2 regions of the Viridibacillus sp. FSL R5-0888 genome follow, and region 1 is predicted to be linked to the other one. Evidence: a T-box and tRNA genes for the amino acid it is inferred to sense, from the RefSeq annotation. Region 1 holds a T-box; the other holds one or more tRNA genes.

Region 1 (10,664 bases):
ACCATTTAAATTTCATTACTAATAACTCCTTCACACACTTTTCCCCTATTGTACCTTAATAAGTATTTAAACTTGTATGACAAATAAGCAACATTATTATTAAGTAGTAGGCTTTTTATATAGTTAGACAAGTCTTATTCTTTTTATACATAAAAAGCTGACTCATTTTCATGAGCCAGCCCTTTTATTTAAGCTTCTTCTTTTGGTTCAATAACTGCAGTTGTTGATGCAGTTGACTTACCTTGGATTTCATCAGCTAATCTTTCGATACTTGGGCGAATCGTACCTTTGCCCGAGTAGTTTTCTATTAGCTCTTTCATATCAATCCCCGATGTCTCTTTAAGAGATTCTTGTAAAGTAGACATTAAGTTCGTTGCATAAGCAGTGACTTTGTTAGCACCACCGCCGCCTTCACCACCACTTCCTGTATCAACGACTGTTATTTTGTCGATATTTGAAAGCGGACTAGCAACTTGTTTCGCGTATTCAGGCATCATGTGAATGACCATATCAAGTACAGCTGCTTGGCCATATTGCTCGAACGCTTCGGCAATCTTACGTTTCGCTTCTGCTTCCGCAAGACCTTTAAGACGGATAATATCTGCTTCGGCTTCACCTTGTGCACGTTCAGAGTCAGCTTTTGCAAGACCATCTAAACGTACTTTTTCTGCATCAGCTTTCGCTCTAGCTTCAATGCTATATTTCTCCGCATCAGCTTGAGCTAATTGTTTCATTTTATCCGCTGCTGCGTTTTGCTCTATTGCATAACGATCCGCGTCGGCTTTCTTCTTCACTTCAGAATCGTATTGTTTCTCACGACGAAGAATCTCTTTTTCTTCTAATTCAATTTGTTTTTGACGCTCGATGATACGAACTTGCATTTCTTGTTCTGTTACTTCTTGTTTTGCTTTAGCTGATTCTAGCTCATATGCTTGGTCAGCACGGGCTTTAGCGACATCTTGCTCGCGGCGGAATTCAGCTACTTTTAATTGGTTTTCTTTTTCTGCTTCTGCAATTTCAGTGGCACGTTCAAGCTCTGCTTTTTGCGCTTCTTTATCTGATTCAGCACGTTTAATACGTGTTTCCTTTTCTGCCTCTGCTGTTGCAATGTCAGCGTCACGTCTTACTTGTGCTATTCTTGGCTTCCCTAATGAATCAAGGTAACCGTTTTTATCACGTACATCCTTGATTGTAAATGAAACGATGATTAAACCCATTTTCGCTAAATCTTGTGATGCGACGCGTTGAACTTCTTGAGAAAATTTATCGCGGTTTTTATAAATTTCTTCAACTGTCATAGAACCTAAAATCGAACGTAGATGACCTTCTAAAACTTCCTTCGCCTCATTTTCGCGTTCTTCTTTAGGTTTGCCTAAAAACTGCTCTGCTGCTGTAGCAATTTCAGAAATAGACCCGCCGATTTTAATGATTGCAATACCATCTGCCATTACTGGAACACCTTGCTCTGTATATACTTCAGGTGTAGTGACTTCTAGTTTACTAGATAATAAGCTTAATGGTTCTGCTTGCTGGAATACAGGAAGTACGAATGTACCACCACCACGGATAATTTTAATTCGATTACCTGATTCGTCTGTATGTACGTTTTTTGATCCTAAGTAACTACCTGTTACGATCAGCGCTTCATCTGGACCTGCTGTTCGGTATTTTGTTACATAAACACCAATAATCGCTAATAATACAAAAGCTACAATTCCTATTACGACTAATAACCCTATATTTCCAAAATCCATTTCATTTCCCCCTTTAATCTAATTTGAAAACATCGGTTCATATGCTCTGACATACACCGTGCCTTCTTTTACTTCTACTATAAGGACCTGTTGATTATACTCAATTTCCTCATTATCAAAACCTACAGCACGTTTTGAAATTAAACCATTTATAGTTTCAATAACAACTTCACCGAACCCATCAACAGGAATAGGTACGATTACCTTACCAATTTGCCCTGCCAATGACTCATCAGTATATGCCATTGATACTTCTGCTGATTTTAATGGTAATAAGATAAAGAAATAGAGCAATACACTTAATACGGTAGAGATAATTGTTGCAATTGCGATGATCATGATACTAGAAAATGACGTTAAACTTTCTAAGATGAAACCAATTGCTGCAAAGAATGTTAAAAAAGAAAGAATAACCGCTGGATTAAAAAACGGAATACCTTCTCCAACACCATCAATTACATCTCCAAAAAATAAAAATAAGACCATGCATACTGCAAAAATTATTAGGGAATATAAATATACTTGTTGGATTGCTATACCAAACAGTTCTATTAGACTCACCTCTCATACTTATGTTATTTTCCTTACAATACGTTATACGGTTAAGTGGAGATAAAGTTTCATTTTTTTCAAATAATTTACACATTTTATTTATAATTATTTCTAATGTTACGGGAATGTAAATTTTAGTCGAAATTATGTAAATAATGTGGGGATTCCTATTGCATTTTGTTATGATTGTGTAGCGTTAAAAGAGATTGATAAGTTGATATTCAACCTAGGAGGATTCACATGTTTAGCTCAAAAAAACAAGACCCTTTTTTTGCGTCGCTGTTGAAAATTGCAGAAACAGTTAATGAAGCTGTACATTATGCAGATGATTTTAAAATTACAAGCATCGCAGATTTAAAAGAGCTTAGCGTAACATTAAAACAGTATGAGACCGATGGAGATAAATTAATTCATGAATTAATTTTCATGTTAAACAAATCATTTATGACACCGATCGAACGTGAAGATATTTTGGAATTAGCTGTACGTATGGATGATGTTCTTGATGGCATTGAAGGCTGTATCGCCCACTTCGAGATGTTCTCATTAACAGAGGTAGACGATTATATGCGTGATTTCCTTAAATATATCGTAAAAAGTACAGATGAAATTGTCGCAGCAATGGGACATTTAACAAATAAAAAACTGATCGATATGCGTGATCATTCCATCCTCATTAAAGACTATGAGCGCAAATGTGATGACGTTCTTCGCACTTCAATTAAACAACTATTCTTACATGAAAAAGATCCTATTCGCATAATTCAATTCAAAGATATTTACGAACAACTTGAAGAAGTAGCTGATTACTGCCAAGATGTTGCAAATACAATGGATACAATTATAATGCGTAACGCCTAGGAGATGTAGATATATTGGATACAGTTCTATTTTTAACCATTCTTGTTGTTGTTTTTGCATTATTATTCGACTTCATTAACGGTTTTCACGATACTGCAAATGCCATCGCAACTGCTGTTTCTACACGTGCATTACCACCTCGTGTAGCTGTATTAATGGCCGCAACTATGAACTTTATAGGTGCAATAACATTTACAGGTGTAGCAAAAGCATTGGCCAAAGATATCGTTGACCCTTTTGCAATTGATAACGGGGTTGTCATTATTTTAGCCGCTTTGCTATCCGCAATTATTTGGAACTTAGTAACTTGGTATTATGGTATTCCATCTAGTTCATCGCATGCTCTAATCGGCTCTTTAGCTGGTGCAGCGATTGCTGCTGCAGGTTTTGCTGTATTGAACTATGAAGGATTTATCAAAATTATTAAAGCATTAATCTACTCACCATTTATTGCTATCGTTGCTGGTTTTATCATGATGTCCATTTTCAAAGTGGTATTCAAAGACTTAAACTTATACCGTACGAATAAAGGATTCCGTAGACTACAGATTTTCACTGCTGCGGTACAATCTTTTACCCACGGTACAAACGATGCTCAAAAATCAATGGGTATTATTACAATGGCTTTAATTGCTGCTGGATTACAAACTGGTGACGATATTCCAATGTGGGTACGTATTGCAGCTGCAACTGCAATGGGATTAGGTACATCCATTGGTGGATATAAAATTATCAAAACTGTTGGCGGTAAAATCATGAAAATCCGACCTGTTAATGGAGCAGCTGCTGATTTAGCTTCTGCCGCTGTTATTTTCGGAGCTACACAACTTCATTTACCTGTAAGTACAACACATGTTATCTCCTCTTCTATCATGGGGGTTGGTTCGGCTCAACGTGTAAAAGGTGTTAAATGGGGCGTAGCAAAGAAAATCGTTCTTACGTGGATTATCACTTTACCAACATCTGCAATAATGGGAGCAGCTATCTTTTTTGTTCTCAACTTATTTATCTAATAATTACCTTATTAGGTTTCCATTCGCTATAGGATGGGAACTTTTTTTATGTAAAAATTTTGACTGTTTAACGACAAAGTAAGACAGAATGCTTTACACTAATCACATAGAGTTGTTTAAGAAAGGTGGTACATACATTTGCAAAGTTTATCTCGATTCATAACAAAATATTATAAAATAATTGCAACGATTTGGTGTGCATTGTTCATTATCTTTGCATACTTTGCTATTCAATTACCTGGTCAATTAAAAGGCGATGGTTTTAAAGTAAATGGCGATCATCAAGCTGTTATGAACGAACTAACAGAAGAATTTGGTCTACCTGCTGAAACCATATTTGTCGTATTTGATAAAGTTAAAGACGAAGATATTAAAGCGACTTTACAGAAAATCGAAGAAGTAGAGGAAATCGATTCTATTCAATCTCCTTTAAAGAACTCGGAACTTCATAAAAAAAATATCTCCTATGCTATTTTAAATTTCGATAATACCATAGAGGATATGTCCATTGTAGTACCGAAAATACGAGATAAAATAAACAATAAACAAGGAATTACTATTACAGGTGGATCGGTGATTTCATCCGATCTTAATACAGCCAGTCAAAAGGATTTAGCTAACGCAGAAGCAATTGGATTACCCATTGCAGTACTTGTTTTATTACTAGCATTTGGTAGCGTTGTTGCTTCAATTCTACCAATTGTAATTGGTATCATTACCGTCGTATCTGCGTTTGGCATACTATCTATGCTGAGTGGACAGTTTGATTTATCCATCTTCATAATGAATATTATCCCTATGCTTGGGCTAGCACTCAGCATAGATTTCGCATTGTTGTTTATCAATCGTTATCGTGAGGAAAGATTGCACTCTACCATTCAACAAGCTGTGCAAACAACGATTCAAACTGCCGGACGCTCGATTATTTTTTCTGCATTTTGTGTCATGATTGGTCTCGGTGCGATGATTGTTATCCAAGTAGAAATATTCCATAATATCGCACTAGGTGGTACGATTGCAGTTTTCCTAGCAGTTGTTGCTTCATTAACTTTGTTACCTGCAAGCATATTGTTATTGGGTGATCGCTTAAATAAATGGAAGATTATTCGGGTGAAACCGAATAGTGTATCGCGTTGGCGTAGTTTTGCAACACTGGTTATGAAACGTCCAGTGACAATCGCTATTATTTCCTTGATTATCTTAGGAATAGGTATTGTCCCTGTGAAAGATATGAAACTAACTATTCCACAAATGGATGCTTTACCAACTTCATATGATTCTCGTACTTCTTTTGAGAAATTACAAAAAGAATTTGATTTAGGTAAATATTCTACAGTTTATTTATTAGCAGAACGTGAAGATGGATGGGATTCCAAAGCTGGTTTAAATGACATCCTAAAGCTACAAAAAGCATTACAGAAAGATAACTTAGTCCTCGATGTGAAGACCATTTTCACGGAATCTAAAATCAATCACGTAGAGGACTGGCAGCAAAGTATGAAAAACCTTTCTGCTAGCGAACAACTTAAGCCTTTAAAGGAAACTTTCATTCACGACAAACAGTTGTTTATCCCAATTACATTAGATGCTAAAGGAGCATCTACAAAGGCACAAGATTGGGTGAGAAAGTGGTCGGATAAAGATTTAAACATGAACTTTAAACTTGGTGGAGAAGCGAAGTTTAATCAAGAAATTTTCGATGAAATTTCAAATAAAATCGTCATAGCCTTATCCATTATTATTGTTTCTACATTCTTTATTCTAATGCTTGCATTCCATTCGGTGTTAATTCCTATAAAGGCTATTTTAATGAATATTATTGGCTTATCATCAGCTTTCGGAATCCTTGTATATATCTTCCAATACGGAAGTTTCGGAATAGAGGAAGGGACAATTGTATTAATCATACCTGTTATTACATTTTGTCTTGTATTCGGCTTAAGTATGGACTATGAAGTATTCCTTATCTCAAGAATTCAAGAAGAATATGAAAAAGGAGCGAGTAATACGCGCGCTACCATTGATGGACTTACTTCTACAAGTAAAATCATTACGTCTGCTGCGTTAATTATGATTGTTATAACAGGTGCATTCGCCTTCACAGATGTAATGCCTGTGAAGCAAATAGGCGTCGGCATTGCCATTGCCATTGCTATTGATGCAACAATTATACGTCTAATGCTCGTACCAAGTCTGATGAAATTATTAGGTGACTGGAACTGGTGGATGCCATTTCAAAAGAAAAATCGCAAATAAAAAAGAGGCAATCTGTTAATAATCAGGTTGCCTCTTTTCATATTTATTAAAAGTGATTTGCATACCAAACTTTTGCTGCTTTTAATTCATCATGTGTTAACTGATGACCATAGTCGCTCCAATATACTTCTACTTCTGCCCCTGCTGCTGTTAACAATCCTTCTAAATCTTTTGATTCTTGAGGAGGACACATATAATCGTTTTTACCAGCACCAATCCAGATTGGTAACTGTGATAATACCGGTACTTCAATGTCTCTTCTTGGAACCATTGGATGATGTAAAATAGCACCTTTCACGATTGGCCCATTACGGAATAACAAACTACCTGCAATATTTGCCCCGTTTGAATAGCCAATTGCTACAATATTATCTCGATTGAAGCCATATTGCACTGCTGCTTCGTCGATAAATTCAGCCAATTCTTTTGTACGGACCTCTAAATCCTCCATATCAAAAACGCCTTCTGCTAAACGTCTGAAAAAGCGTGGCATGCCATTCTCTACAACATTTCCTCGTACACCTAAAAGAGAAGCTGTTGGATCAATCTCTTTTGCTAAAGAAATTAAATCATGTTCATTCCCACCAGTACCATGTAGCAATAACAATGTTGGCTTACTATCGTCAGTACCTTTAATGAAAATATGTTGCATGGAGAACCCCCCTATCTATATTCTATAATCAATATCTTGAATTCGAGATAATTATAGATTGAACAGTAATAGGAGTCAATGAATATGCTTTGGAACTTTGCTTAGGATGATTCTTATAAAATAGTTGAATTGAAAGGACAATCAATATAACTGCAATTATTACGACACTAATTAATGCAATAACTGTCTTTTTGCCAGACATAAAATTACCTACTTCCTTTAGCATTCCTTTGCGAGAACTATCCGATTTCGAAATTGTATACTGTTCTCAAAAATTTCTTCTTATAATGATTAATAAGATAATCATATTCAATTTTGATCATGTGGAATCCATATTTTTGATACAGCGCCAGTTGCCCAATGCTAGAGTTGTCAGTAGCAATTAGAATTCGACGATAACCACCGGCTGTCGCTTCACTTATGACGTGCTGAATAAGTGACTTACCAAACCCTTGTCCTTGCCATTTTCCAACTACAGCAATGTTCATTATATCGATGGCTTCTGTATTATGAATCAACAAAACGACCACCCCAACATCCTCACCCGCCATACTCGCGATATAATAATTACCATCGCGAATATATTGTGCAATCATGTGCTCAGACGGATCAGCTAGTAACAGCAAGTCCATTGGTGGTCGTTCAAATACCGCCAATAAACGATATTGTTATCATCATTTTTTAGACGGCTTAAAGCCTTCAGAATATAAATAGTTTTCCGCATCATCACGAGTTCCGAAGCTTTCTTCTAAATTGAAGCCATGATAAACATTCCAAAAAGGATCTTCTTCTACTAAAAGAAGTTGGTCATCATTACGGTTACGCCAGCTTTGCTCAATTCTCACTTCAGGAACTACTTCATCAATTTCAGATAAGTACGTAAGGGAATCTTCGATAATTTCACGTAGCTCTTGCTCAGAGAAATCACGAATATTTACTAAACCACGATCGTCTGATTTATAACGTAGTAAATCTCCTACGTAAACAAAACCGTTACCGTTTGGGTGTAATTTTTCTACCACAATTTTTTTCTCATATTGGCTACCATCAAAGTGATAATTTAATCGTTTCATCGAAATTTCTTTACGAGTTAATTGAGGGAAACTTTCGATGATCGCTTGTTTTTGTTCAAATGTTAACATAATTTACTCCTTTTTCGTTTGCATTCAACCTTTAGTATAGCATTTTTTACATATCAATTCGCTTTATATCAACATCTTGTCCATCTTTCGTCAATAAAAATACATCAGGATTTCTCATAGTTTTCCATCCTGTAAAACCAAATTTCGAATTGTATTTTGTAATGAGTAATGATAATAGATTGCCATGCGAAACAATTGCAGTATCAGCAATAGATGATTCGAGTAATTCTTTGATTAACTGTTCAATTCGTACAACTGCTTCTTTGCTTGATTCTCCACCTATGTACCTTAAGTTTTCATCGAGAAAAGTTTGTTCCAACTTTTCTAACCAATCATCAAAATTTTGTGTACTTAAAACACGTTCAGCTAGTCTTTCATCCTGTTCAACTTCTATTTTCATTTTCTTGGAAAATGGTTCTATCGTTTGGATTGCTCTTGTAAATGGACTAGAAATAACTCTCTTTATATCGTATTGTTGTAATCTCTCTGCTAATTGTTTAGCCTGCTCAATACCCTCACTTGTAAGAGTGGCCTCTTTTTCTTGACCATAAGCCTTACAATGACGAATAATGTAAATTTTTTTCATTAACAACTCCCCTATCTTTTGAATAATATTATATAGTATTGACATACTATTTAGACAATACTATAATCACAAACAACAATAATTGAAACTAAGACAAGGATTAGTAAAGAATGACCTGTTTTTATAGAGAGAGAATTGATTGGTGGAAGATTCTCATTAACAGCTTCTTGAACCTACCTTCGAGTTCGTCATTGAAAAATGGCGCGGCGACAGTCGTTAACATGTTTGAGAGTAAAGCTTCGCTTTAAATAAGGGTGGTACCGCCGTAATGGGTCCCTTATTTAAGGCGGGGCTTTTTATTTTAAAGAAGGGGTGTTTATAATGGCAAAACAATTTGTAAAAGACGTAACAGCAATGGATGAGGATTTTGCTCAATGGTATACAGACGTTGTAACAAAAGCTGATTTAATCGATTATTCAAGTGTTCGTGGTTCAATGATTATACGTCCTTATGGCTATGCATTGTGGGACAATATCAAAAATGAACTCGATACAAAACTGAAAGAAACAGGTCATGAAAATGTTTATATGCCTTTATTCATACCTGAATCACTTTTACAAAAAGAAAAAGATCACGTAAAAGGATTTGCACCCGAAGTGGCATGGGTTACGCATGGTGGGGATGAAAAACTACAAGAGCGCTTAGTTGTACGTCCAACTTCAGAAACACTATTCTGCGAACACTATGCTAATATTATTCATTCTTATCGTGATCTACCAAAGCTATATAACCAATGGGCTAATGTTGTACGCTGGGAAAAAACGACACGTCCATTCTTGCGTACACTTGAGTTTTTATGGCAAGAGGGACACACTGCTCACGCTACTCAAGAAGAAGCTCAAGAGGAAACATTACGTATGTTAAATGTGTATGCTCAAATTTGTGAAGAGTACTTAGCTATCCCTGTATTAAAAGGGCAAAAAACTGAGAAGGAAAAATTTGCAGGCGCTGAATCCACTTACACAATCGAAACGCTAATGCATGACGGGAAAGCATTACAATCAGGAACATCACATAATTTCGGAGATGGTTTTGCACGTGCATTTGATATTAAATATCTTGATAAAGAAGGTAAACAACAATTTGTTCATCAAACATCTTGGGGTTTCACAACACGTATAATAGGAGCACTTATTATGGTTCATGGTGATGATCGTGGTCTAGTCGTTCCTCCACGTATTGCACCGACCCAAGTAATGATTGTACCAATTGCTCAACATAAAGAAGGCGTCCTGGATTTTGCTTATGATTTAAAAGAACGTCTTGGAAAAGTGGCACGAGTTAATATTGATGCTAGTGATAAAAAACCAGGTTGGAAATTCAATGAGTATGAAATGAAGGGTATTCCAGTACGCCTTGAAGTAGGGCCAAAGGACATCGAAAATAATCAAGTGGTTCTAGCCCGTCGTGACTCAGGGGAAAAAATTATCGTTCCACTTAATGAACTAGAAGTAAAATTACCTGCAATGTTAGAGGAAATTCAAAATGATTTATACAATAAAGCACTAAATCACCGCGAAGAAAATACATTTACCGTTCAAACATTTGATGCATTCAAAGCACAACTTGAAGAAAGACAAGGATTTATCAAGGCTATGTGGTGTGGTGACCAAGCGTGTGAAGATAAAATAAAAGAAGAAACAGGTGCAACTTCCCGATGTATGCCATTCGAACAAGAACATATCTCAGAAACATGTATCTGTTGCAGCAAACCAGCAGAAAAAATGGTCGTATGGGCAAAGGCATATTAAATGCTGATGGCGCTTGACCAGACTCGACAGGCGTTGGAGGGCTCGAACACAAGGCGCTTTTTGTCTTGTGCCGAGAGACCGAAACGACCCGAGAGT
Region 2 (10,664 bases), 150 kb from region 1:
AGAAGCAGCAGAAAAAGCTATCCATATTATTTAATGGAACTCCGAGTCGTCGCCTTTGAAGTGACGGCTTTTTTCTTTAGGAGCTAATGGATTATGAAGTATTTACTAGTAAATGATGATAAAGACGTGAATCGTTAAGCAAAATTGTGTACAATAAGTACATTATGGACTGCATAGCGGAACAAAAAATGAGGAGTGAATATCGTGTCTGAAGAATTAAATGACCAAATTTTGGTGAGACGCCAAAAGATGGCTTCTATTAGAGAAAACGGCTTAGATCCATTCGGTGCCCGTTTTGAACGTACGCATTTATCAAACGAAATTAAAGAACAGTATGTGGATTTTACTAAAGAACAATTAGAAGAAGATTTACATGAAGTTGTAATCGCGGGTCGTATTATGACAAAACGCGGTAAAGGTAAAGCTGGTTTCGCGCATATTCAAGATTTAGGTGGACAAGTACAAATTTATGTTCGGAAAGATGCTATTGGTGAAGAAGCATACGAATTGTTTAAACAAGCGGACCTAGGAGACATCGTAGGTATTCGCGGTAATGTTTTCCGCACTCAGGTAGGAGAACTTTCTGTTAAAGTATTAGAATTTACTTTCCTAACTAAATCACTACGCCCAATGCCAGAGAAATTCCATGGCTTAAAAGATGTAGAGCAACGTTATCGTCAACGTTACTTAGATTTAATGACGAGTGAAGAAAGTAAACAAACTTTCATTACTCGCTCAAAAATTATTCAAGCTATCCGCCGTTACTTAGATGGTAATGGTTACCTTGAAGTAGAAACACCAATGCTACACACAATTGCAGGTGGAGCAGCCGCTCGTCCTTTCATTACGCATCACAATTCGTTAGATATGGAATTATATATGCGTATCGCTATTGAACTTCATCTAAAACGATTAATCGTTGGTGGGCTTGAAAAAGTATATGAAATCGGTCGTGTATTCCGTAATGAAGGTATGTCAACGCGCCATAACCCAGAATTCACTATGATTGAATTATATGAAGCTTATGCTGACTATCGTGACATTATGGCACTTACAGAGAATTTAATTTCTCACGTAGCACAAGAAGTATTAGGTACAACTGATGTGCAATATGGCGACGATGTTATTAGTTTAGCGCCAGGTTGGACTCGTCTGCACATGGTAGATGCAGTTAAGGAAGCAACAGGTGTAGACTTCTGGACTCCAATGTCTAAAGAAGAAGCACGAGCGCATGCAAAAGAACATGGTGTTGAAATTAAAGACTCTATGGAAGTGGGTCATATTATTAATGAATTCTTCGAACAAAAAATAGAAGAAACATTAGTTCAACCTACATTTATCTATGGTCACCCAGTGGAAATTTCTCCGTTAGCTAAGAAAAACCCTGAAGATGAGCGATTCACAGATCGTTTTGAATTATTCATTGTACGTCGTGAGCATGCAAATGCCTTTACTGAATTAAATGATCCAATCGATCAACGTGAACGCTTTGAAGCGCAGCTTGCTGAAAAAGAAGCGGGTAATGACGAAGCGCACGAAATGGATGATGACTTCATTGAAGCGTTAGAGTATGGTATGCCGCCAACAGGTGGATTAGGTATCGGCATTGATCGCTTAATCATGTTGTTAACGAATTCACAAACTATACGTGATGTATTATTGTTCCCTACAATGCGTCCACGTGATTAAATACTAAGGTTTTCTTATAGAAAAGACTCTAGTTAATGCTAGAGTCTTTTTTGTTTACGTTCTATTAGAGTGGTTAGCTTTTTGTTTGAAAATTACTAAGAAGTTCATTACAATAGAAGACAAGCTATTTTTGAAAGCATCTAATATTAACTTATATATAAGTTTACTTTTTTGAAAAAAGATGTTGCATTAGAATTAATATAGTGGTATATTAATTAAGTTGCTAATTTAGCTAACAAAACGGTTTGAAAATAACTTAAAAAAGTTGTTGACACTGAGTAGTGAATTTGATAAGATATAAAAGTTGCTGATAAACAAGCAATGATAACAAGTTTGAAACAACGGTTTGAAAATAACTTAAAAAAGTTGTTGACAACGAAAAGTTATCCTGATATAATATTGAATGTCGCTAACGAAGTGGCAAACAAAATGAACCTTGAAAACTGAACATGCAAGACGTTAATCAATAAATGTTTTTGAACATCAACTCTGTTGGTGGGTCAAAACAAAAAAATAGATATCATCTTCGGATGATACGCTAGCAAAGCTAATGAGCTTTCAAACTACTTTTATGGAGAGTTTGATCCTGGCTCAGGACGAACGCTGGCGGCGTGCCTAATACATGCAAGTCGAGCGAATGATGAAGAAGCTTGCTTCTTCTGATTTAGCGGCGGACGGGTGAGTAACACGTGGGCAACCTACCTAGTAGATTGGGATAACTCCGGGAAACCGGGGCTAATACCGAATAATCCATTTTGTCACATGGCAAAATGCTGAAAGGCGGTTTCGGCTGTCACTACTAGATGGGCCCGCGGTGCATTAGCTAGTTGGTGGGGTAATGGCCTACCAAGGCAACGATGCATAGCCGACCTGAGAGGGTGATCGGCCACATTGGGACTGAGACACGGCCCAAACTCCTACGGGAGGCAGCAGTAGGGAATCTTCCACAATGGACGAAAGTCTGATGGAGCAACGCCGCGTGAGTGATGAAGGTTTTCGGATCGTAAAACTCTGTTGTAAGGGAAGAACAAGTACGTTAGTAACTGAACGTACCTTGACGGTACCTTATTAGAAAGCCACGGCTAACTACGTGCCAGCAGCCGCGGTAATACGTAGGTGGCAAGCGTTGTCCGGATTTATTGGGCGTAAAGCGCGCGCAGGTGGTTTCTTAAGTCTGATGTGAAAGCCCACGGCTCAACCGTGGAGGGTCATTGGAAACTGGGAGACTTGAGTGCAGAAGAGGAAAGTGGAATTCCAAGTGTAGCGGTGAAATGCGTAGAGATTTGGAGGAACACCAGTGGCGAAGGCGACTTTCTGGTCTGTAACTGACACTGAGGCGCGAAAGCGTGGGGAGCAAACAGGATTAGATACCCTGGTAGTCCACGCCGTAAACGATGAGTGCTAAGTGTTAGGGGGTTTCCGCCCCTTAGTGCTGCAGCTAACGCATTAAGCACTCCGCCTGGGGAGTACGGCCGCAAGGTTGAAACTCAAAGGAATTGACGGGGGCCCGCACAAGCGGTGGAGCATGTGGTTTAATTCGAAGCAACGCGAAGAACCTTACCAGGTCTTGACATCCCAATGACCGCTCTAGAGATAGAGTTTTCCCTTCGGGGACATTGGTGACAGGTGGTGCATGGTTGTCGTCAGCTCGTGTCGTGAGATGTTGGGTTAAGTCCCGCAACGAGCGCAACCCTTGATCTTAGTTGCCATCATTTAGTTGGGCACTCTAAGGTGACTGCCGGTGACAAACCGGAGGAAGGTGGGGATGACGTCAAATCATCATGCCCCTTATGACCTGGGCTACACACGTGCTACAATGGACGATACAAAGAGTCGCTAACTCGCGAGGGTATGCTAATCTCATAAAATCGTTCTCAGTTCGGATTGTAGGCTGCAACTCGCCTACATGAAGCCGGAATCGCTAGTAATCGTGGATCAGCATGCCACGGTGAATACGTTCCCGGGCCTTGTACACACCGCCCGTCACACCACGAGAGTTTGTAACACCCGAAGTCGGTGAGGTAACCTTTATGGAGCCAGCCGCCGAAGGTGGGATAGATGATTGGGGTGAAGTCGTAACAAGGTAGCCGTATCGGAAGGTGCGGCTGGATCACCTCCTTTCTAAGGATAATTACGGAAACAGATCTTGGATCTGTCGATTAACGTCTTGCGTTCAGTTTTGAAGGCTCATTGTAAAATGATCTTCAAAACCTTGTTCTTTGAAAACTGGATAAAACGACATTGAAGCAAATTAAGTAACACATTTTTTATTATTAAGTTTTTTAGGCTTAATAACTAACTTTTAGGTTAAGTTATTAAGGGCGCATGGCGGATGCCTTGGCACTAGGAGCCGAAGAAGGACGGCACTAACACCGATATGCTTCGGGGAGCTGTAAGTGAGCTTTGATCCGGAGATTTCCGAATGGGGGAACCCACTGTTCGTAATGGAGCAGTATCTTGACGTGAATACATAGCGTCTTGATGGCAGACCCAGGGAACTGAAACATCTAAGTACCTGGAGGAAGAGAAAGAAAAATCGATTCCCTGAGTAGCGGCGAGCGAAACGGGAATAGCCCAAACCAAGAGGCTTGCCTCTTGGGGTTGTAGGACACTCTATATGGAGTTACAAAGGAATGAGTTAAACGAAGCGGTCTGGAAAGGCCCGCCAGAGCAGGTAACAGCCCTGTAGTTGAAAGTTCATTCTCTCTTGAGTGTATCCTGAGTACGGCGGAACACGTGAAATTCCGTCGGAATCTGGGAGGACCATCTCCCAAGGCTAAATACTACCTAGTGACCGATAGTGAACCAGTACCGTGAGGGAAAGGTGAAAAGCACCCCGGAAGGGGAGTGAAATAGATCCTGAAACCATGTGCCTACAAGTAGTTAGAGCCCGTTAATGGGTGATAGCGTGCCTTTTGTAGAATGAACCGGCGAGTTACGATTACATGCGAGGTTAAGTTTTAGAAGACGGAGCCGCAGCGAAAGCGAGTCTGAATAGGGCGAATGAGTATGTGGTTGTAGACCCGAAACCAGGTGATCTACCCATGTCCAGGGTGAAGGTAAGGTAACACTTACTGGAGGCCCGAACCCACGTACGTTGAAAAGTGCGGGGATGAGGTGTGGGTAGCGGAGAAATTCCAATCGAACCTGGAGATAGCTGGTTCTCTCCGAAATAGCTTTAGGGCTAGCCTCGTGATAAAGAATCCTGGAGGTAGAGCACTGTTTGAACTAGGGGTCCATCCCGGATTACCGAATTCAGACAAACTCCGAATGCCAGTGATTTATGCACGGGAGTCAGACTGCGAGTGATAAGATCCGTAGTCAAGAGGGAAACAGCCCAGACCACCAGCTAAGGTCCCAAAGTAATTGTTAAGTGGAAAAGGATGTGACGTTGCTTAGACAACCAGGATGTTGGCTCAGAAGCAGCCATCATTTAAAGAGTGCGTAATAGCTCACTGGTCGAGTGACGCTGCGCCGAAAATGTATCGGGGCTAAACAATTCACCGAAGCTGTGGATGGACATCTTAGATGTCCGTGGTAGGAGAGCGTTCTAAGTGCTGTGAAGTCAGACCGGAAGGACTGGTGGAGCGCTTAGAAGTGAGAATGCCGGTATGAGTAGCGAAAGACGGGTGAGAATCCCGTCCACCGAATGACTAAGGTTTCCTGAGGAAGGCTCGTCCGCTCAGGGTTAGTCGGGACCTAAGCCGAGGCCGATAGGCGTAGGCGATGGACAACAGGTTGATATTCCTGTACCACCTATTTACCATTTGAGCAATGGGGGGACGCAGTAGGATAGGGTAAGCATGCTGTTGGTTATGCATGTTCAAGCAGTGAGGCGTGAAATGAGGCAAATCCCATTTCTATAACGTTGAGCTGTGATGACGAGGACGTATGTCCGGAGTTCCTGATTTCACACTGCCAAGAAAAGCCTCTAGCGAGGTAAAAGGTGCCCGTACCGCAAACCGACACAGGTAGTCGAGGAGAGAATCCTAAGGTGTGCGAGAGAACTCTCGTTAAGGAACTCGGCAAAATGACCCCGTAACTTCGGGAGAAGGGGTGCTCTAGTAGGGTGAAAGCCCGAGAGAGCCGCAGTGAATAGGCCCAGGCGACTGTTTAGCAAAAACACAGGTCTCTGCAAAACCGTAAGGTGACGTATAGGGGCTGACGCCTGCCCGGTGCTGGAAGGTTAAGAGGAGTGCTTAGCGCAAGCGAAGGTGCGAATTGAAGCCCCAGTAAACGGCGGCCGTAACTATAACGGTCCTAAGGTAGCGAAATTCCTTGTCGGGTAAGTTCCGACCCGCACGAAAGGCGTAACGATCTGGGCACTGTCTCAACGAGAGACTCGGTGAAATTATAGTACCTGTGAAGATGCAGGTTACCCGCGACAGGACGGAAAGACCCCGTGGAGCTTTACTGTAGCCTGATATTGAATTTTGATACATCTTGTACAGGATAGGTAGGAGCCAGAGATTCCGGAGCGCCAGCTTCGGAGGAGGCGTTGGTGGGATACTACCCTAGATGTATTGAACTTCTAACCCATGCCCCTTAGCGGGGTAGGAGACAGTGTCAGGCGGGCAGTTTGACTGGGGCGGTCGCCTCCTAAAGAGTAACGGAGGCGCCCAAAGGTTCCCTCAGAATGGTTGGAAATCATTCGTAGAGTGTAAAGGCATAAGGGAGCTTGACTGCGAGACCTACAAGTCGAGCAGGGTCGAAAGACGGGCTTAGTGATCCGGTGGTTCCGCATGGAAGGGCCATCGCTCAACGGATAAAAGCTACCCCGGGGATAACAGGCTTATCTCCCCCAAGAGTCCACATCGACGGGGAGGTTTGGCACCTCGATGTCGGCTCATCGCATCCTGGGGCTGTAGTCGGTCCCAAGGGTTGGGCTGTTCGCCCATTAAAGCGGTACGCGAGCTGGGTTCAGAACGTCGTGAGACAGTTCGGTCCCTATCCGTCGTGGGCGTAGGAAATTTGAGAGGAGCTGTCCTTAGTACGAGAGGACCGGGATGGACACACCGCTGGTGTACCAGTTGTTCTGCCAAGGGCATCGCTGGGTAGCTATGTGTGGACGGGATAAGTGCTGAAAGCATCTAAGCATGAAGCCCCCCTCAAGATGAGATTTCCCATTACGCAAGTAAGTAAGATCCCTCAAAGACGATGAGGTAGATAGGTTCGAGGTGGAAGTGTGGCGACATACGGAGCTGACGAATACTAATAGATCGAGGACTTAACCAAATTTTACTTAACAAACTTCAATGTAATTTATCCAGTTTTGAGAGAACAAGAAAAACTTATTAAAAAAGTTTAAAAAACACTTGCTTTTAGCTAAGTGAAGTGATATAATAATTCTTGTCTTAAAATAGTCTAGTGACGATAGCAAAGAGGTCACACCCGTTCCCATGCCGAACACGGAAGTTAAGCTCTTTAGCGCCGATGGTAGTTGGGGGTTTCCCCCTGTGAGAGTAGGACGTTGCTAGGCGAATAATATGGAGGATTAGCTCAGCTGGGAGAGCACCTGCCTTACAAGCAGGGGGTCGGCGGTTCGATCCCGTCATCCTCCACCATTTTTCAAATAAACATTGCCGGTGTAGCTCAGTTGGTAGAGCAACTGACTTGTAATCAGTAGGTCGAGGGTTCGACTCCTTTCGCCGGCACCATTCATTTTATTTGAGCCATTAGCTCAGTTGGTAGAGCATCTGACTTTTAATCAGAGGGTCGTAGGTTCGAATCCTACATGGCTCACCATTTTTTAAAAAACATTATATGCGGGTGTGGCGGAACTGGCAGACGCACTAGACTTAGGATCTAGCGCCGCAAGGCGTGGGGGTTCGACTCCCTTCACCCGCACCATAATTTTTAAGTTTATCAGCATATTGCGGAAGTAGTTCAGTGGTAGAACACCACCTTGCCAAGGTGGGGGTCGCGAGTTCGAACCTCGTCTTCCGCTCCAAAATATGCCGGGGTGGCGGAACTGGCAGACGCACAGGACTTAAAATCCTGCGGTAGGTGACTACCGTACCGGTTCGATTCCGGTCCTCGGCACCATTTCTTTTAATTTAATACAAGTGATAATATATGCGCCCGTAGCTCAATTGGATAGAGCGTCTGACTACGGATCAGAAGGTTGTGGATTCGACTTCTGCCGGGCGCGCCATTAACGGGAAGTAGCTCAGCTTGGTAGAGCACTTGGTTTGGGACCAAGGGGTCGCAGGTTCGAATCCTGTCTTCCCGACCATTATTACTTATACCCATACGGGGCCTTAGCTCAGCTGGGAGAGCGCCTGCCTTGCACGCAGGAGGTCAGCGGTTCGATCCCGCTAGGCTCCACCATATATATCTTATGAACCTTGAAAACTGAACATGCAAGACGTTAATCAATAAATGTTTTTGAACATCAACTCTGTTGGTGGATCAAAACAAAAATAGATATCATCTTCGGATGATACGCTAGCAAAGCTAATGAGCTTTCAAACTACTTTTATGGAGAGTTTGATCCTGGCTCAGGACGAACGCTGGCGGCGTGCCTAATACATGCAAGTCGAGCGAATGATGAAGAAGCTTGCTTCTTCTGATTTAGCGGCGGACGGGTGAGTAACACGTGGGCAACCTACCTAGTAGATTGGGATAACTCCGGGAAACCGGGGCTAATACCGAATAATCCATTTTGTCACATGGCAAAATGCTGAAAGGCGGTTTCGGCTGTCACTACTAGATGGGCCCGCGGTGCATTAGCTAGTTGGTGGGGTAATGGCCTACCAAGGCAACGATGCATAGCCGACCTGAGAGGGTGATCGGCCACATTGGGACTGAGACACGGCCCAAACTCCTACGGGAGGCAGCAGTAGGGAATCTTCCACAATGGACGAAAGTCTGATGGAGCAACGCCGCGTGAGTGATGAAGGTTTTCGGATCGTAAAACTCTGTTGTAAGGGAAGAACAAGTACGTTAGTAACTGAACGTACCTTGACGGTACCTTATTAGAAAGCCACGGCTAACTACGTGCCAGCAGCCGCGGTAATACGTAGGTGGCAAGCGTTGTCCGGATTTATTGGGCGTAAAGCGCGCGCAGGTGGTTTCTTAAGTCTGATGTGAAAGCCCACGGCTCAACCGTGGAGGGTCATTGGAAACTGGGAGACTTGAGTGCAGAAGAGGAAAGTGGAATTCCAAGTGTAGCGGTGAAATGCGTAGAGATTTGGAGGAACACCAGTGGCGAAGGCGACTTTCTGGTCTGTAACTGACACTGAGGCGCGAAAGCGTGGGGAGCAAACAGGATTAGATACCCTGGTAGTCCACGCCGTAAACGATGAGTGCTAAGTGTTAGGGGGTTTCCGCCCCTTAGTGCTGCAGCTAACGCATTAAGCACTCCGCCTGGGGAGTACGGCCGCAAGGTTGAAACTCAAAGGAATTGACGGGGGCCCGCACAAGCGGTGGAGCATGTGGTTTAATTCGAAGCAACGCGAAGAACCTTACCAGGTCTTGACATCCCAATGACCGCTCTAGAGATAGAGTTTTCCCTTCGGGGACATTGGTGACAGGTGGTGCATGGTTGTCGTCAGCTCGTGTCGTGAGATGTTGGGTTAAGTCCCGCAACGAGCGCAACCCTTGATCTTAGTTGCCATCATTTAGTTGGGCACTCTAAGGTGACTGCCGGTGACAAACCGGAGGAAGGTGGGGATGACGTCAAATCATCATGCCCCTTATGACCTGGGCTACACACGTGCTACAATGGACGATACAAAGAGTCGCTAACTCGCGAGGGTATGCTAATCTCATAAAATCGTTCTCAGTTCGGATTGTAGGCTGCAACTCGCCTACATGAAGCCGGAATCGCTAGTAATCGTGGATCAGCATGCCACGGTGAATACGTTCCCGGGCCTTGTACACACCGCCCGTCACACCACGAGAGTTTGTAACACCCGAAGTCGGTGAGGTAACCTTTATGGAGCCAGCCGCCGAAGGTGGGATAGATGATTGGGGTGAAGTCGTAACAAGGTAGCCGTATCGGAAGGTGCGGCTGGATCACCTCCTTTCTAAGGATAATTACGGAAACAGATCTTGGATCTGTCGATTAACGTCTTGCGTTCAGTTTTGAAGGTTTATAAAACCTTATATTTTTCCGAAAAAGGGGCCTATAGCTCAGCTGGTTAGAGCGCACGCCTGATAAGCGTGAGGTCGATGGTTCGAGTCCATTTAGGCCCACCATTTTTCTTTTTTTGGGGCCTTAGCTCAGCTGGGAGAGCGCCTGCCTTGCACGCAGGAGGTCAGCGGTTCGATCCCGCTAGGCTCCACCAATATTGTTCTTTGAAAACTGGATAAAACGACATTGAAGCAAATTAAGTAACACATTTTTTATTATTAAGTTTTTTAGGCTTAATAACTAACTTTTAGGTTAAGTTATTAAGGGCGCATGGCGGATGCCTTGGCACTAGGAGCCGAAGAAGGACGGCACTAACACCGATATGCTTCGGGGAGCTGTAAGTGAGCTTTGATCCGGAGATTTCCGAATGGGGGAACCCACTGTTCGTAATGGAGCAGTATCTTGACGTGAATACATAGCGTCTTGATGGCAGACCCAGGGAACTGAAACATCTAAGTACCTGGAGGAAGAGAAAGAAAAATCGATTCCCTGAGTAGCGGCGAGCGAAACGGGAATAGCCCAAACCAAGAGGCTTGCCTCTTGGGGTTGTAGGACACTCTATATGGAGTTACAAAGGAATGAGTTAAACGAAGCGGTCTGGAAAGGCCCGCCAGAGCAGGTAACAGCCCTGTAGTTGAAAGTTCATTCTCTCTTGAGTGTATCCTGAGTACGGCGGAACACGTGAAATTCCGTCGGAATCTGGGAGGACCATCTCCCAAGGCTAAATACTACCTAGTGACCGATAGTGAACCAGTACCGTGAGGGAAAGGTGAAAAGCACCCCGGAAGGGGAGTGAAATAGATCCTGAAACCATGTGCCTACAAGTAGTTAGAGCCCG

Evidence for each region. The T-box of region 1 lies ahead of proS (proline--tRNA ligase). A T-box ahead of a tRNA ligase gene usually reads a tRNA of that ligase, here a tRNA-Pro.
Region 2: it has a tRNA-Pro gene. The T-box ahead of proS (proline--tRNA ligase) is inferred to sense a tRNA for this amino acid. The anticodon was not compared.

The regions. Positions count from the first base shown of each region.
Region 1 is NZ_JBBPAU010000001.1:246,554-257,217, reverse strand. Features, by position in the region: gene MKY02_RS01345 (PCYCGC motif-containing (lipo)protein) at 1-16, opposite strand, end outside; gene MKY02_RS01340 (flotillin family protein) at 189-1,754, opposite strand; gene MKY02_RS01335 (NfeD family protein) at 1,773-2,306, opposite strand; gene MKY02_RS01330 (DUF47 domain-containing protein) at 2,547-3,167, shown strand; gene MKY02_RS01325 (inorganic phosphate transporter) at 3,182-4,180, shown strand; gene MKY02_RS01320 (MMPL family transporter) at 4,319-6,436, shown strand; gene MKY02_RS01315 (alpha/beta hydrolase) at 6,483-7,088, opposite strand; gene MKY02_RS01310 (hypothetical protein) at 7,117-7,290, opposite strand; gene MKY02_RS01305 (GNAT family N-acetyltransferase) at 7,328-7,720, opposite strand; gene MKY02_RS01300 (hypothetical protein) at 7,763-8,230, opposite strand; gene MKY02_RS01295 (histidine phosphatase family protein) at 8,277-8,816, opposite strand; T-box leader at 8,898-9,097, shown strand; gene proS (proline--tRNA ligase) at 9,138-10,568, shown strand.
Region 2 is NZ_JBBPAU010000001.1:96,799-107,462, forward strand. Features, by position in the region: gene dusB (tRNA dihydrouridine synthase DusB) at 1-34, shown strand, start outside; gene lysS (lysine--tRNA ligase) at 205-1,689, shown strand; rRNA gene MKY02_RS00485 (16S ribosomal RNA) at 2,258-3,810, shown strand; rRNA gene MKY02_RS00490 (23S ribosomal RNA) at 3,995-6,924, shown strand; rRNA gene rrf (5S ribosomal RNA) at 7,053-7,168, shown strand; tRNA gene MKY02_RS00500 (tRNA-Val) at 7,178-7,253, shown strand; tRNA gene MKY02_RS00505 (tRNA-Thr) at 7,271-7,346, shown strand; tRNA gene MKY02_RS00510 (tRNA-Lys) at 7,359-7,434, shown strand; tRNA gene MKY02_RS00515 (tRNA-Leu) at 7,455-7,539, shown strand; tRNA gene MKY02_RS00520 (tRNA-Gly) at 7,565-7,639, shown strand; tRNA gene MKY02_RS00525 (tRNA-Leu) at 7,646-7,734, shown strand; tRNA gene MKY02_RS00530 (tRNA-Arg) at 7,767-7,843, shown strand; tRNA gene MKY02_RS00535 (tRNA-Pro) at 7,848-7,924, shown strand; tRNA gene MKY02_RS00540 (tRNA-Ala) at 7,944-8,019, shown strand; rRNA gene MKY02_RS00545 (16S ribosomal RNA) at 8,167-9,719, shown strand; tRNA gene MKY02_RS00550 (tRNA-Ile) at 9,815-9,891, shown strand; tRNA gene MKY02_RS00555 (tRNA-Ala) at 9,905-9,980, shown strand; rRNA gene MKY02_RS00560 (23S ribosomal RNA) at 10,077-10,664, shown strand, end outside.